DNA from 3 places in the Pseudoalteromonas sp. BSi20311 genome. Region 2 is predicted to be linked to each of the others. Evidence: predicted binding sites of a transcription regulator. Region 2 holds the regulator's gene; each other region holds the start of a gene.

Region 1 (5,713 bases), on a different contig from region 2:
TGATGGCAAATCTTTTGGTAGTGATGGCGTTGAACAGGATGGAACACCAGCTCTTCCGTTTGAGCCTATTAGTACGTTTAAATTTGATTCGAGCGGTTTACCTTCGACCACAACTGTAAATGGCACAACAACAGCTAATGTAGCTAATACTTTTAATCCTTTGTCTGTAGTTGCTGGCGGAGGAGGTACTCCTGGGCTGTCGAATATACTAACCAATGGTGCTAGTTTTCCTGCAGATATAGAGATCAATTGGCGAGATCAAGCTGGTACAGCTAACAAAGTACCAACCCAATATGCAAGCCGCTTTGAGGTAAAAGCACTTGAGCAAGATGGTGCGACAGTAGGGCGTTTAGCGGGTATTGATATTGGTACCGATGGAAAAGTAGTTGCATCTTATAGTAATGGTGATTCAACCTTCCTTGGTCAAGTAGCTATGGTGCGCTTTTCAAACTCACAAGGTTTGCAGCAAGTAGGTGACACTTCATGGAAAAAAAGTTTGACCTCGGGGGAACCAATTGCGGGTGAGCCAGGTTCAGGCACACTAGGCAACATTAATTCGTCAGCTCTTGAGCAGTCTAACGTAAACTTAACCAATGAGCTGGTTGATTTGATTAGTGCGCAGCGTAACTTCCAAGCAAACTCTCGTGCGCTTGAGGTTAACTCAACTATTCAACAGAACATCCTTCAGATCAGATAATCATATTTTGATTTACTAAGGCTGCTTAGTGCAGCCTTTTTTATTCCTCTCCTAAAATCTTATTCACACTTAAATTTAATTTGGCACTTATATTGCATTTACTCATACATAGATTTCTTAATGAGTCGATGTTATGGATAAAATGGTCTACATAGCGGCATCTGGCGCTAAACAAAGCATGCAAGGGCTTGCTCTTAAAGCCAATAATTTGGCAAATGCGAATACCACTGGGTTTAAATCTGATTTTTCGCAAGCACGGTCAATGCAGGCTTTCGGTGAAGGTTTGCCGACTCGTGTTTTTGCTATGCAGGAGCGCCCAGGATCTAACATGACATCGGGCGGTGTTGTCGAAACAGGTCGCAGCCTTGATATTGCTATGAGTGATAATGCATGGCTGAGTGTTCAGGATGCCTCCGGTAATGAAGCCTATACAAAAGTGGGTTCGTTAAATATAACGGCTGAAGGAATGTTGACTACCAGCGACGGTCGTCAAGTTATTGGCGAAGGTGGGCCAGTCATATTACCTGTACCGATTGAAAAAATTGAATTTAGCAAAGATGGCACTATTCAAGTTCGCCCTCAAGGTGCACCGGCTAACTTTTTAGAAGAAGTTGATCGGCTAAAAGTGGTTGATGCAAACAACGCTACACTCGAGAAGGGTAACGATGGCTTATTTAGAGCTAAACCAGGCCAAATAGTTGAAACATCAGCCAATGTACAAGTATTAGGTGGCACATTAGAAAAATCGAATGTAAATCCTGTGCATGAAATGGTCGATATGATCAGTCATCAACGCCAATTTGAATTACAAGTAAAACTGATGAAAACAGCTGAAGAGATTGATCAACGTCAAGAACAGCTGATGCGCATCGTTTAACTATAACGTGAGGATATTATTATGAATCCAGCATTATGGATAAGTAAAACAGGGCTTGACGCTCAACAAACAGATATATCGGTTATATCAAATAACTTAGCGAATGCCAGTACAGTGGGTTACAAAAAAAGCCGCGCTATTTTTGAAGACTTACTCTACCAAAATATTAATCAACCAGGCGGTCGCTCATCGCAAGACACCGAAATGCCGTCAGGCTTAATGTTGGGCGCGGGTACTAAGGTGGTGGCTAACCAAAAAAACTTTTCGCAAGGTAATATGCTCACCACTGAAAATTCATTAGATTGGATGATTTCAGGTCCTGGCTTTTTTGAAGTTTTACAGCCTGATGGCAATATTGCTTATTCGCGTAATGGCCAGTTTACTACCGACGGCGACGGGCGTGTTGTAACCTCGGGCGCTGGTTATGTTGTTCAGCCTGAAATGAATGTGCCTGATGATGCACAGTCAATCACCGTATCTCAAGATGGTGAAGTGTCAGTTCGCATTAAAGGTCAAGCCGAAAACGTGGTTATTGGTCAAATTACTATTAGTGATTTTATCAATCCGTCGGGCCTTGAGCCTATAGGGCAAAACCTTTATACCGAAACTGCAGTAAGTGGTGCACCTGTTCAAGGTAACCCGGGGGTTGAGGGCTTAGGTACAATTATTCAAGGTTCACTTGAAACATCAAATGTAAATGTGACCGAAGAGTTGGTTAATTTGATTGAAACTCAGCGAGTTTACGAAATGAACTCAAAGGTAATTTCAGCGGTTGATGAAATGATGAGCTACATCAATCAACAATTATAGTCTTGGGGGATTGTATGCGTAATATCATGTTATTTGCAGTAGGGACTTTACTGTTAAGCGGTTGTGTATCTACACAAAATAATGAAGTAGTGCAGGACGATCCCTACTATGCACCTATGTATCCAGAGCCTAATATGGAGTCAGTGGTAGCAACTGGCTCTTTATTCAGTACACAATTATCGAATGACTTATATGCCGATAAGAAAGCACTTAGAACAGGCGATATCATTACGGTTAAATTGCAAGAGTCAACCCAAGCCACAAAAGCGGCTAAAACAGAAACAGATAAACAAACAGATGCTAGCCTCGATCCTGTTATTGGTTTAGGTGGTTTACCGGTTAATATTGGTGGCGATAGTATTCAATTTGGGGTTGGTAGTGATGCGTCGTTTAAAGGTGACTCAAGATCAAATCAATCAAACAGCCTAGTTGGCGATATTTCGGTTAACGTGATGCGAGTATTACCAAATGGTAATTTGGTGATTCGCGGTGAAAAATGGCTAACGCTAAATACCGGTGAAGAATTTATTCGCTTAGAGGGGTTAGTGCGTCCACAAGATGTTAATGCTGATAATACCGTTGAGTCTAATCGTATTGCGAATGCGCGTATTCAGTATTCAGGTAAGGGTCAAACTCAAGAGGCACAAAGCCCGGGTTGGTTAACGCGTTTCTTTAGTAGCTCATTGTTTCCCTTTTAGAGGACATTCAACATGAATGGTTTTAAAGTTTTTTGTTTTATGGTGCTACTAGGCTGGCAATTTACTGCCAGTGCTGAGCGAATTAAAGATGTATCTATGGTTGAAGGGGTGCGCTCAAACCAATTAGTGGGCTATGGATTGGTTGTTGGTTTACCGGGCACCGGAGAGCAAAGCCGTTTTACCGAGCAAAGTTTTAAAGGCATGCTTAATAGTTTTGGTATTACACTACCTGCGAGTTTAAAGCCAAAAATTAAAAATGTTGCAGCGGTTGCTGTTCATGCAGAACTCCCTCCATTTAGAAAGCCAGGGCAGACTATTGATATAACCGTGTCATCAATTGGCAGTGCAGGCAGCCTGCGCGGTGGTACATTATTACAAACATTCCTAAAAGGGGTTGATGGTAATGTTTACGCCATCGCTCAAGGCAGTTTAATTGTAGGTGGCTTAGGCGCTGAAGGCCTTGATGGTAGTCGCGTTGTGATTAATACGCCAACGGTAGGACGCGTACCAAATGGTGCAACCGTTGAGCGTGCTGTTAAAAGCCCATTTATGCAAAACGATTATATTACCTTTAATTTAAACCGCCCTGATTTTACTACTGCTAAACGTTTAGAGAAAACCATAAATGATTTAATCGGCCCAAATAGCGCTCAAGCACTCGATGCGGCTTCTATTCGCGTTATTGCACCTCGTGATGCCTCGCAACGTGTATCGTATTTATCAACTCTTGAAAACTTAGAGTTTAAGCCTGCGGATACTTCGGCAAAAATAATTGTTAACTCACGCACCGGCACTATAGTTATTGGAAAAAATGTAAAATTACAACCTGCGGCAATTACACATGGTGGCCTTACTGTGACCATTGCTGAGCAACAAAATGTGGCACAGCCAAATCCTTTAGCAGAGGGGGAAACAGTGGTTACCCAACAAAGTATTATTGACGTTAATCAAGATGATTCACGTGCTTTTGTATTTGACCCAGGTGTCAGCCTTGATGATTTAGTTCGTGCTATTAATGAAGTTGGCGCTGCCCCTGGCGATTTAATGGCGATTCTTGAAGCACTTAAAGAAGCCGGTGCAATTAACGGTCAGCTTGTTGTAATTTAGTTTTATAAGATTCTAGACCCTAAGCCCTAGGGTCTTTAACCCTTAACCTTTCATCCTTAACCTTTCATCGCTACTCTTCTTTTGGCTCAATTATTGCATTTAACTAGGTATTATTAATTATTGTGTCAAAAAGCTGATGGAAACAAATCATCTAGATAAGCAAAACTTTTTTGATTTAGGCAACTTAGACTCTTTGCGTCGAGATGCTTTAAACAGCGGTGATGCATCAACCGATGCATCTAAAGCGGCGTTAAAAAAAGCGGCGGCACAATTTGAAGCTATCTTCACCCAAATGCTACTGAAAAGTATGCGTAAAGCCAATGAGGCTTTTGAAGACAAAGAAAGCCCATTTAATGCAAGTGGCGTGAAGTTTTTTGAAGAAATGCACGACCAACAGATGGCTACAGAGCTTTCATCAAATGGCTCTTTAGGTCTTGCTGATTTAATTGTGCAGCAACTATCGCCAGATGGAAAAAACTTTATGCCAGGCTCAGTTCTTCGTACAACGTCAGATTTCTTTAGTGACCAACGTGCGGGTAGCACCTTACCTCATCAAGAAAACCAAAAGGTCACTGAAAAAGTGCCGCTCGTTGATTCAACTGAAAAAAGCGAACAAAACATAGCGTCTGGCACATTTGAAAATGCTGAGGAATTTGTAAGTACAGTGTGGGAACACGCAAAAACAGCGGCTAAAAAAATTGGTTTAAATCCGGCGGTTATGGTTGCGCAAGCAGCATTAGAAACTGGCTGGGGTAAACATATTATCAGTAAAGGTGATGGCAATAGCTCAAATAATTTATTCAATATAAAGTCAGATAAAAGTTGGCAGGGCGAAAAAGCCAGTAAGGTCACTTTAGAGTTTGAGCAAGGCGCTGCAGTTAAAAAGCAAGCAAGCTTTAGAGCGTATGACTCAATAAAAGATAGTGTGAATGATTTTGTGGATTTTTTAACGCAGAACCCTCGCTATCAAGATGCATTAAACAATACAGCAAAGCCGCACAAATTTTTAGACTCTTTACAGCAAGCCGGTTATGCAACCGACCCTAACTATGCTGACAAAATAAAAAGAGTGCTAAACAGTAACGAATTGAAGAATATCGCCACAAGCGTGATCCGCCAAGGAGTAGAGTAACATGTCGTTTAATTTATTAAACATTGCTAATTCAGGCATTAGAGCTAACGCTGAGCTACTGCAAACGACAAGTAAAAACATCGCAAATGTTAATACCGAAGGGTATGTACGTGAGCGCACCGAGTTTACCACTATGATTGATAATCAGGTAGGCCGTGGCCAAACGTATCGATTATTGAATGAGTTTGCGCAAAAGCAATTAAACCGAGATACCTCAAATAAAAGCTTTTTTGATCAATTTGTTAGTGAAGCGAGTCGAGTTGATCAAATCTTTTCAGAAAAATCAAACAGCTTATCAACTAGTATCAACTCAATGTTCAATAACGTACAAGAGGCTCTTAATCAACCTTCATCAACGGTTGCTCGTTCATTAGTGATGAGTGATGCGCAAA
Region 2 (5,713 bases):
ACCAGTACAACCTATGGCTATGGTCAAATAGCTGCGGTTATTTCTTTCTAAATGCGGCAACCATGTTTGTACAAAGGTTTGAATTTGCCATGTAAATTTTTGTACTATGCTGTGGCTGGCTAGGTAGTCTTTTACCGGTTGATCTAGCCCTGTGAGTGGCTTAAGTTCAGGCTCCCAATGCGGGTTTGGTAAAAATCGGGCATCGAATACGTAATCTGCTTCTTTGGGTATACCGTGCTTAAAACCAAATGACTCAAAGGTAATGATCAGTTGTTTGTCTTTTTTACCGAGTATTTTTTCACGGATAGACTCAGCCAGCTGATGCACACTTAAATCAGTGGTATCAATCATATGATCAGCATGATTGATCAAAACATCCAGTAGTTGTTTTTCTTTTTTTATTGCTAAATCAAGCGGCAGTGAGTCAATCGAAAGAGGGTGAAGACGCCTAGTTTCCGAAAAGCGTTTAATTAATGTTTGATCGTCACTGTCTAAATAAAACACCGTTGGTTTAGTGAAACCAGGTAAATATTCAATGATTTCATTAAACTGTTGCTGCTCTTTAGGTAAGTTACGCACATCAACACTTACGGCAATTTTGTTGTAGCTGTCGGAAACACTACGAACAAGAGATGGTAATAAATTTAAAGGAATATTATCTACACAATAATAACCTAAATCCTCAACAACCCGTAACGCAACAGATTTACCAGAACCTGAGCGACCACTTATAATTATTAATTCCATTTATCACCCTTTATTGTTACTACGGTTGACTGACAATGACTTGGTACAGCTCATTGTCGGATTTTGCCGCCCGTAATTGCTTACAAAATTCTTTTTCGTTGAGCTTATCTGCAATGGTAGCTAAGGTCTTTAAATGCTGTTGATTGTCACCGTCTGGGACAATTAAGGCAACAAAAATGTCGACCGGTCGGTTATCTATCGCATCAAAATTAATAGCCGTTTCGCTCACCAGTATAAGTGCAAGAGGCTCTTGTGCACCACTCATACGACCATGTGGAATTGCAATTCCTCGGCCTATACCTGTACTCCCTAGCTTTTCTCTAGCGGTTAACGCGTTGAGAATATCTTGTTGGGTTAAATAGGGCAGTTTATTGTGAGCCAATTCACTGATAAATTCTAAAATTCTTTTTTTACTATTAAAAAGGACCGCAGCTTTACTGCAGTCCTGACAGATAAGTGAGCTTAGTTTCATAGTGTTAGTGTCGAGCAAGTTTCTCTTTGTGTTTAATTACTTGACGATCTAGCTTGTCAATCAGCGAGTCTATAGCGGCATACATATCTTGATGTTCAGTAGAGGCAAAAATTTCAGCGCCACTAACATGAACGGTTGCTTCAGCTTTTTGGTTTAGTTTTTCTACATCGAGAATAACATGCACATTCGTTATGTGATCAGTGTGCCTCTGCAGCTTTGCAAATTTACTATTTACGTAGTCTCTAAGCGAGTCAGTAATATCTACATGGCGACCAGTTAAGTTCAGTTGCATAAACATTTTCCTCTTTGTTGTACGCCTTAAATCAAACTTTTTCGTTGATTCGACGGGGGAATAGCTAGAGATTCGCGATATTTTGCAATAGTTCTCCTTGCTACTTTAATTCCTTGCTCTGCCAATATATCTGCAATTTTACTATCACTCAATGGTTTAGCTGAGTTTTCTGCTGCGATTAATTTTTTAATTAATGCGCGAATTGCTGTTGATGAACATTCGCCACCGTTTTCAGTGCTTACATGGCTTGAAAAGAAATATTTAAGCTCAAAAATACCCCGTGGTGTGTGCATGTATTTTTGCGTAGTAACACGTGAAATAGTCGATTCGTGCATTTCTACCATTTCTGCCACATCATTAAGCACCATAGGCTTCATTGCCTCAGGACCATGTTCAAAAAAGGCCTGTTGCTGTTGCACAATACAGTTAGTTACTTTAAGTAGCGTGTCGTTTCTACTTTCTAGACTTTTTATAAACCATTTTGCTTCTTGCAAGTGTGAGCGAATAAACTGGCTATCACCACTTGATTTAACAGTACGTGACATAGCCGCATATTGGCTGTTTACCCTAATTTTAGGCATGCTATCAGGGTTTAGTTCAACCACCCAACGCCCTTTAATTTTTTTAACCGACACATCAGGAATAACATACTCTGACTCTTCTCTGACAATAGTGTCCGCCGGTTTTGGGCTAAGGGTATGAATTAACGTCATGATCTCTTTAAGCTCATCTTCTTTGAGCTTAGTTTTTTTCATTAACGTGCGATAATCACGTGCAGCCAGCAAATCAATATGATCGGTTAAAATCATTTTTGTTTCGTTTAAAAAAGGCGTGTCTTTATCAAACTGATTAAGTTGAATACACAAGCACTCTTGTAAACTACGCGCGGCTATTCCTACCGGATCAAATAATTGAATACGCTTTAATACCGCTTCTATTTCATCAAGTTCAACTTCATCTTCGTCGTCGTTTTCTTGATTAAAGCTTTCTAAAATTTCTTCACAGCTAAGGGTTAAAATACCTGAGTCGTCCACGGCTTCTACTATTGCAATCGCAATGGCTTCATCTGTAGGACTAAATGGCGTCAGTTGCAATTGCCACATTAAATATTCATGCAGCGTTTCAGTTGAAGAGCCTTGATAAATTGATTCATCTTCAGGCATCGGTCCCGATGAAGAGGCAGGTGCTGCGCTCATGTATTCATCCCATGTAACATCCATTGCCATATCATCGCTAATGGTGTCTTTGCTCATGGCTTCGCCGCTGTCTTGCTCATACTCGCTAGGTTTTTCGTCAGCTGAAGTACTTAGCGTTGATTCATCGTTATCGGCTTTTTGTTCGTTTTTACCCGCAGCATCTTCGCTGTAATCTTGTTCTTCAACTTCAAGCAAGGGATTGCTATCGAGCGCTTCTTGAATTTCTTGCTGGAGATCCAATGTACTGAGCTGCAATAAGCGAATTGCTTGTTGCAACTGTGGAGTCATTGTAAGTTGCTGGCCCATGCGCAGCTGTAATGATTGCCTCATTTATCTCTAACAATCCTTTTAAATTACGGTCTGTTGACCTTTACGGATTAAAATTTGTTCAAACTAGGGGCGGTTTAATCGCGGCGCGAGGTTTGTAACCTAGTGGGCTAAGTCAAAACCGAGCAACAAAAAGTAAATCGTCCCTAGGCAGAACCCGAAGGGCAGCGCCTGTTTGGCATTGATGCTGCGTTATCGCCTATTTATGGGGAATACCACATCACATAGGCTCTGCCTTGCCTAAATACCAAACAGACTGCTGCAAATTCAACCTTGAAAGGTCAACAGACCTAAGTATAATTAATCTTAGCAGATGCTTAGTGGAATAACACAAATATTAGAGCTTGAACTGCTCGCCCAAATAAACATCGCGTACTGTTTTATCGTTTAATACGTAATCTGGAGTGCCTGATGCAATTAACTCCCCATGAGAAACTATGTAGGCTTTTTCACAAACATCAAGTGTTTCGCGTACGTTGTGATCTGTGATCAATACGCCAATCCCTCGATTTTTAAGATGCTCTATGATCTTTTTAATATCTAATACAGAGATAGGATCAACCCCTGCAAAGGGTTCGTCCAATAGTATAAATTTAGGATTTGCTGCTAATGCCCGGGCAATTTCAACACGGCGGCGTTCACCGCCTGACAGAGCCATACCTTGGCTGTCACGAATATGCTGAATGCTAAATTCATCAAGTAAATTATTTAAGGTATCTTCACGCTGTTGTTTATTAAGCTCTTTACGTGTTTCTAAAATAGCCATTAAGTTTTGGTAAACCGTCAGCTTTCTAAAAATCGATGATTCTTGTGGTAAGTAACCAATCCCTAAGCGAGCTCGGCTATGCATAGGTAATAAAGTGATATCTTGATCATCTATTGATATTTTACCTTTATCGCTCGGTACAAGGCCTACAATCATGTAAAAGGTCGTGGTTTTACCTGCGCCATTGGGGCCAAGTAAACCGACAATACTGCCAGCTTCGACTTCTAGGCCAACATTTTTCACCACTTCACGGCCTTTATAGCTTTTTGCTAATAGCTCTGCTTTTAATGTGCTCATGGTTGGCCTTTATCGTCTTCTTTTTTGTTTTCAACAGGCACCAAAATGGTGTGTACACGATCGGTTGAATTTTCATCTTTTTCTGCGCTAATCAACTGCTGCTCTATATCGTAGGTGATACTTTTAGCGGTAATTTTTTGACCTGCTTGAGCGATACTGGCATCACCGATTAAGGTTAAAAAACGTTGCGATACATCATAGCGAACTTCATTGGCACTGGCGCTCATGATGGTGCCATCAGCTTGTGTTTCTTCAAAGTAAGCAGGGCTACCTGTGGCAATTAAAAGTTGCTTATTCTCGCCTAAGTCATCACGTTTATGTACTTCTAAACGATCGGCGGTAATGCGGCGATTACCATGAATAATTTCAACATTTTTCTCAAAAATGCCCACGTTTTCTTTTAATTGACCTTCCTGTCTGTCAGCACTAATTGAAATTTGATTAGCCGCAGGGGCTTCAACGGTTTCCTCTGCATGGCTATGAAATGCAATCAGTAGTGAAGGAACAATTAAAATTTTAAATAGGTTATTGGTCATAATATAGGGTTCGCGTATGGTTAATAAGTTTAATCACTTCGGTTTTTAAATCGGCTTCAAGGCCTTTACCGATGATTTTTAAATTAGGTCCTGTAATAACGACTGGCTGCTGTGACTGCATAGTCAGTAGTTTTATATCTACATTGATGCTATCGGCTGTGATCGTATCGATCATGGCGTTATCGACTAAATTTAGCGCTTTCACATTACCCTCTAACACCAGTTGCCGATCGTCGTAGAGGGTGGCTTCATCAGCGTTAATACGCCATGTTTGCTGTTCGTTATATAACGTAAATATAGGTTTTTCAAAAAAGGTAAAACCGAGTTGTTGATATAACTCCATTTTTACCGCAGTCACTTTATGGCTTACTTTACCTTGATCATTATAAGCGGTTTGTTTTAGCTCAATCGCGGTATAATCGGGTTTAGCAATAACTTGAGTTTGTTCATCCGCAACAATATCTACTTGAGTAAAGTAAGGATACCAAAGCCAAACCATACAGCTTATGAATAAAACGCTCAGTATAATGCGCGCTACATTCATGAACTGGTTCCTTGGCTGGTAAGTGGCTTATTGTTTTCAAGCATTAGTAAGTCTGTTAGTTCTCTCACTGCGCCAAAGCCGCCAGGCAGCTGAGTAACATAATGCGATAAGCGTTTAATCAGCGGGTGGGCGTCGTTCACGGCTACTGCAAACCCGACTTTTTCCATTACCGGCATATCAGGGCCATCGTCGCCTATGTAGGCAATTTGCTCATCGCTAAGCGCTAATTTTTGTTTTAATTCTTGATAGGCGATGAGTTTGTCTTCTTGGCCTTGGTATATATGTTGTACGGTTAAGCTACTCATACGTTGTTGAACTATTTGTGAGTGACGACCTGTGATCACGGCAACTTCAAAACCACTATTAATAAGGGCTTTAATGCCAAATCCGTCTTTGGTATTAAATGCTTTGAGCTCTTCACCTTGGTTGCCAAGATAAATACGCCCATCAGAAAACACACCATCAATGTCGCAAATTAATAATTTTATTTTTTTGGCGCGCGCTTTTGCATCATCACTTAACGGTTGGTAAAGATC
Region 3 (5,713 bases), on a different contig from region 2:
AATAATAGGGTCGCTTTAAAAAGCACCCTTAAGACTCTAATCAATTTAGCTGAAACACTTGCGACTAAGCAGTACACAGCGAAGTCAACCGTCATTCGTACTGGGGATTGCACACATGGCGAATTGCCGCAGTTATAAGCTAAAAAGTGACCTAAGAGGTCACTTTTTAGTGGGTAAAAGCTAATTAGTATTTAGCGGATTCACCGTCTTTGGGTAAAGACTGATTTATAAACTCGCGTAAATCGTTATTAGAGCTTTCTAAATCTGCGTGGCGTAGATACATCATATGGCCACTGCGGTAGCCTTTAAAGCTTAACCTATCTTGCATTTTACCACTTGGATCTAATTGCCACATAGTATATTTGGCATCAAAGTAATTGGTTGCACCGTCAAAGTAGCCCGCCTGAACCATTACATTTAAATAAGGGTTTTGAGCCATGGCTAAGCGTAAATTTTCACCGGTATTATTTCCGCTTCTATCCCATGGGTGAACGTTACCAAATAAGTTATATTTGATATCGGTTTTGTAATTAAGCTCTTCACGAAGATAATAGTTAATTGCAGGAGTGAAAGAGTGCAGCCATGATGTAAGCTCTGCCCAGTAATCTGGTGACTCACCGGCATCGCGTTTATCTATGCCTAAATAGCGCGAATCCAGTCGACCAACCATTTGTCCGCGTTCACGCAATAACTCTTTCCAAAAAAACTGTGTTGGAATATCTAAATTGTTTTGACTAACAAATGTTTCAGATAAACCCGCATATTCAGCCATTTTTTTAATAATACGACGTTTTTCGTCAGGCGCAATAAAGCCGCCTTTTGCAAGCGCAGGAATAAGCTCATTAACGGTAAACTGTTCAACTTCCGGTAATAGCTCGTCTAAATCTTTTGCTTGTAAATCGGCGTTTAATGCTTTGTGGTACCATGCAGTAGCTGCAAAGTAAGGTAGGCGGTTAGCTGCTTTTACTGGTCCGTCGCGTTTAATACCGATATCGGTAGGAGATACGAGTACAACACCGTTAATGTACATCCACTGACTATTTTGCAGCTCATGCGCTAAACCCGATACACGAGTAGTACCATAGCTTTCACCAATTAAAAACTTTGGAGAACGCCAACGTTCATTTCGAGATACAAAAGTATTAAGCCATTCTGCGAGGTACTTTATATCGGCATTAACGCCAAAAAATAGCTCTTTTTGTTTATCTTTGGGTAAAAAGTTACCGTCTTTATCTTCTACAACACGTGAATAACCTGTATTTACAGGATTTACATAAACGATATCCGCTACATCTAAAACCGAATAAGGGTTATCTTTTACACCATAAGGTTGAATTGGGTAGCCTTCGTCGTCAATTTTTAAAACGCGAGGGCCGGTGTAAGCTAAATGCATCCAAACTGATGCTGAACCAGGGCCACCATTAAATGAAATAAGTAATGGACGCTTTGTTCTATCATCTACTTTATCGCGGGTGTAGTAAGTGTATTGAAGGGTTGCAATGGCATCACCCTTGTTATCCCATACTGGCTGTGTGCCTGTTGCTACCGTATAAGAAAATCGTTCGTTATTTATTTTTGCTTTGTGCTGAGTAACTACTTTACTGTCGATATCAATACGGCGTTGATTATCGGCAAACGTTGCACTCGTAAATGTAAGTGCAATTGCGGCAATGGGTAAAAATAGACTTCGACTAAATTTCATAACTAACCCTTTTTATTTTATGTACTGCAGTTATAGCGATATTTGAGTAAAAAACAAAAGTATTGAGACTAGCTGCCGATAATAATCGTTGAGTTTATGTAATTAAGATTAATCTCAACATAGCAAACAGGCGAAATATACTTGATGTGTATGCCATACTGTAAGTTTAAGGCGATTAAGAAATTTAATTATTAATTAAGCTTTTTAGGTTATTGGTCGCTTTAATTGTTTTTAAATGGATGCTTGAGAGTGATTTATTTTTAGGTTTATTACCATAAAGGGTGAACGTAAATGAAAGGGAGTTTATGCAACGGGTTTTAATTGTTGAAGATAATATAAGGGTACAACAGGTACTCAAACATATTGCTGCTCATTATCTTGGTGTGCGGGTTGATTTCGCTCAGTCACTTACTCAATGTAAAAAGTTACTAAATCAAACTAGTTATTCGCTCGCGTTAGTTGATTTATCTGTTGGTGGTCAAATCGATACTGATATAACTCGCTTTACACTGTCGCAAGGTATCCCTACGTTGGTGATGACAACGCAAACAGATGAACATACACGTTTAAAAATGCTGGAATTAGGTATTATCGATTACGTCATTAAAGATAATCGCGACTCTTATCTTTACGCTATAAAATTTGTAGCACAGTTATTGCGTAACCAGGGGCGCAAAGCGCTGGTTGTAGATAATTCCTTATTGAGCAGTAGCTTGGTTAAGCAAATGCTCGAAAAACAATTGTTTGACGTCATTACTGTTGATAATAGTGCGCAAGCTCTTCATATACTTGAGCATGATCAGGCTATCAACTTAGTGATCACTGACCATAACTTATCAGGTATGAATGGTTTTGAATTAATTAGAGTTATTCGTAATATTAAAAGCCGTGAGCAATTGGCCATTATTGGTTTAGCTGATGTATATAGTTATGGCGTTGCTGCACGATTTATTAAATCAGGTGCGAATGACTTTTTAACTAAACCCTTCACCCATGAAGAGTTTCACTTTCGAGTGGTGCAAACTATGGAGTCAATATGGCTAAGTAATGCTAAAAAACCGGCTTTGTCTTTCGATGCGACAGAGTAACTTTAATCTTAAATACATTATCAATGTGTATTTGGCGAGAGTGTAACGGTTAGTTAAAGACGATTATTTGCGTATTTATCGACTCGCACCAATTCTGTATTTTGACTTAAAAAAAGCGCACCTAAATGGTGCGCTTTTTTGTTTTTTATATTATTTAATTTAATAACCCTCTGTTTTTATTTGTAATTTAAAGCTGGCACAAAGGTTGGATTGCATAGAGCAAATACAATAACAAGCTAGTGTCCTAAGGGGGCCTTTGTGAAAATGATCAGTGCAATAATAAAGCCATTCAAACTAGATGATGTGCGTGAAGCACTCGCTGATTTAGGCATCGAAGGAATGACCGTGGTTGACGTTAAGGGGTTTGGACGTCAAAGAGGTCATACAGAGTTATACCGTGGTGCAGAGTACCAAGTTGACTTTATACCTAAAATTAAACTTGAAATTGCCACTCGTAGTGAAAATTGCCAACGCGTTGTAGAAACCATTACCAAAGTTGCTGGAACGGGCAAAATTGGTGACGGCAAAATTTTTGTTTACGACTTAGATCAAATTGTCCGTATTCGTACTGGCGAACTTGATGATGATGCTATTTAAGGGGGCAACATGGAAAATACAATTATAGAGCTGAAGTTTTCGCTCGATACGTTTTACTTTTTAATCTCTGGCATCTTAGTTATGTGGATGGCAGCTGGTTTTGCAATGTTAGAAGCAGGTTTAGTGCGCTCAAAAAATACCACAGAAATTCTAACTAAAAATATCGCACTTTATTCTATCGCTTGTACTATGTTTTTGTTGGTCGGTTACAACATTATGTATGTAGACAACGTTGAAGGCGGAATAATTCCTTCATTTGGTGGCCTAATAGGTAGTCAAGCGGCAGACGCCGATCATTCACTAGAGTCTGATTTTTTCTTCCAAGTAGTATTTGTTGCAACGGCTATGTCTATTGTATCTGGCGCCGTAGCGGAGCGTATGAAGTTATGGGCTTTCTTAGTGTTTACAGTAGTACTTACAGGATTAATTTACCCAATTGAAGGTTACTGGACATGGGGTGGCGGCTTCCTATCTGAATTAGGCTTTGTTGATTTTGCAGGTTCTGCCATTGTCCATGCAACCGGTGCAGCTGCAGCGCTTGCGGGTGTAATTCTACTGGGTGCACGTAAAGGTAAATATGGTAAAAATGGTGAAATTTACCCAATTCCAGGTTCAAACTTGCCACTTGCTACATTGGGTACATTTATTTTATGGATGGGTTGGTTTGGCTTTAACGGTGGATCACAGTTATTAATTTCAGATAAAGAAAATGCAACTGCAGTAGGTCAAATACTACTTAACACCAATGCTGCTGCAGCTATGGGTGCAATATCAGCCTTGTTCTTATGTAAATTATTATGGGGTAAGGCAGATTTAACCATGGTACTTAATGGCGCACTTGCAGGCTTAGTGGTTATTACTGCAGATCCATTATCACCATCACCATTAATGGCGTGTTTATATGGCCTACTAGGTGGATCTTTGGTTGTACTAAGCATTGTGGCACTTGATAAAGTGAAAATTGACGACCCTGTAGGTGCCATCTCTGTGCATGGTGTATGTGGCATATTAGGTGTGGTATTAGTGCCGGTTACTAATGCCGAGGCTAGCCTTGTGGCACAGTTAATTGGTTTACTATGTATCATTGGCTTTGTGTTTATCGCTTCATTCATTGTTTGGGCAGTCTTAAAACAAACTATGGGTATTCGTGTTACCGAAGAGGAAGAGCTAAACGGTATGGATCAACATGATTGTGGTATTGATGCTTACCCAGAATTTGTTTCAGTAAGAAGTAATTAAAAGTAAAAGTATTGTGTGTTCAATCAAAGCCCTACTCAGTTAGGGCTTTTTTGATTTCAGGAAGGGTTAATTTTTCAGGTGTTAGAGTAATGTGATAAGCTCCTCGCGTTAAATCAACCTTTGGAATGTATTACACTTAAATGGCTGAAAAAAAGAAAACACCGACCAGTAAACCCTCGACTAAGCGCGCTACTAAGTCATCTAAAACATCAGCGCGAAAAAGTGCTGCAAAAAAAACCGCAAGTTCGGCTAAACGGCCATTTTTAAAAACTTTGTTTTCTATTTTTTGGAAACTGAGTCTGGCGACTTTCATCGCTGTAGCACTTTACTTTATTTATCTTGATGCAAAAATCACCCGCCAATTTGAAGGCAACAAATGGCAACTTCCAGCCCAAGTGTATGCGCGTTCAATGACGTTTTTTCCTGGGCAGTTTTTATCTGAGCAAGAAGTTTTATGGGAGCTTAAACGTTTAAATTACACGGCAGTTAATCGCTTGAGCCGCACAGGGCAATATATTAAAACAGCTAATAGTATTAAGATTTTTCGTCGTGATTTTGAATTTTATGATGGTTTAGAAAATGCTCATGTAATTGAATTACGTTTCTCTGGGGAAAAGGTTGCCAGTATTAAAGATAAATTCGGTCGTCGCTTAAACACTGCCAGATTAGAGCCTGTACAAATAGCCCGTATAGGTAATGACTCAAAACAAGACCGCGAATTTGTGCCATTAGATAAATTTCCAGACATGCTTAAGAATGCTTTGTTAGTGGTCGAAGACCGCGATTTTTATGATCACCACGGGGTATCGGTATTTTCTATTTTACGGGCTTTATATACCAATATTCGCGCAGGAAGAACCGTGCAAGGGGGCAGCACACTGACACAACAGTTGGCTAAAAATATTTATCTTACCCGTGAACGTTCATTAGTACGTAAAATCAATGAAGCTTTTATTGCGCTTATTCTTGATTATCGTTATTCAAAAGATCAGATTCTCGAAGCCTATTTAAACGAAGTCTACCTAGGTCAGTCTTATAACCAAGGTGTGCATGGTATGGGATTAGCGGCTGAGTTTTACTTTGCAAA

What was found. The regulator sigma-54, encoded in region 2, starts transcription at its own class of promoters, with help from an activator protein. The targets are predictions, from matches to a motif close to GTTGGCACGNNNNTNGNNT.
Region 1: a site for sigma-54 is predicted at 4,270-4,288, ahead of flgJ (flagellar assembly peptidoglycan hydrolase FlgJ). Genes of this name have one in related genera too.
Region 3: a site for sigma-54 is predicted at 2,983-3,001, ahead of P20311_RS08770 (P-II family nitrogen regulator). Genes of this name have one in related genera too.

Annotation. Positions count from the first base shown of each region.
Region 1 covers NZ_BADU01000100.1:5,880-11,592, forward strand. The annotation lists gene flgE (flagellar hook protein FlgE) at 1-697, shown strand, start outside; gene P20311_RS11845 (flagellar basal body rod protein FlgF) at 831-1,574, shown strand; gene flgG (flagellar basal-body rod protein FlgG) at 1,596-2,384, shown strand; gene flgH (flagellar basal body L-ring protein FlgH) at 2,399-3,082, shown strand; gene P20311_RS11860 (flagellar basal body P-ring protein FlgI) at 3,095-4,189, shown strand; gene flgJ (flagellar assembly peptidoglycan hydrolase FlgJ) at 4,326-5,321, shown strand; gene flgK (flagellar hook-associated protein FlgK) at 5,323-5,713, shown strand, end outside.
Region 2 covers NZ_BADU01000188.1:40,735-46,447, forward strand. The annotation lists gene rapZ (RNase adapter RapZ) at 1-747, opposite strand, end outside; gene ptsN (PTS IIA-like nitrogen regulatory protein PtsN) at 767-1,219, opposite strand; gene hpf (ribosome hibernation promoting factor) at 1,224-1,511, opposite strand; gene P20311_RS17995 (RNA polymerase factor sigma-54) at 1,538-3,037, opposite strand; gene lptB (LPS export ABC transporter ATP-binding protein) at 3,372-4,097, opposite strand; gene lptA (lipopolysaccharide transport periplasmic protein LptA) at 4,094-4,633, opposite strand; gene lptC (LPS export ABC transporter periplasmic protein LptC) at 4,623-5,177, opposite strand; gene kdsC (3-deoxy-manno-octulosonate-8-phosphatase KdsC) at 5,174-5,713, opposite strand, start outside.
Region 3 covers NZ_BADU01000078.1:2,924-8,636, forward strand. The annotation lists gene P20311_RS08755 (START domain-containing protein) at 1-138, shown strand, start outside; gene P20311_RS08760 (S10 family peptidase) at 185-1,702, opposite strand; gene P20311_RS08765 (response regulator) at 2,008-2,790, shown strand; gene P20311_RS08770 (P-II family nitrogen regulator) at 3,049-3,387, shown strand; gene P20311_RS08775 (ammonium transporter) at 3,397-4,626, shown strand; gene mrcB (penicillin-binding protein 1B) at 4,767-5,713, shown strand, end outside.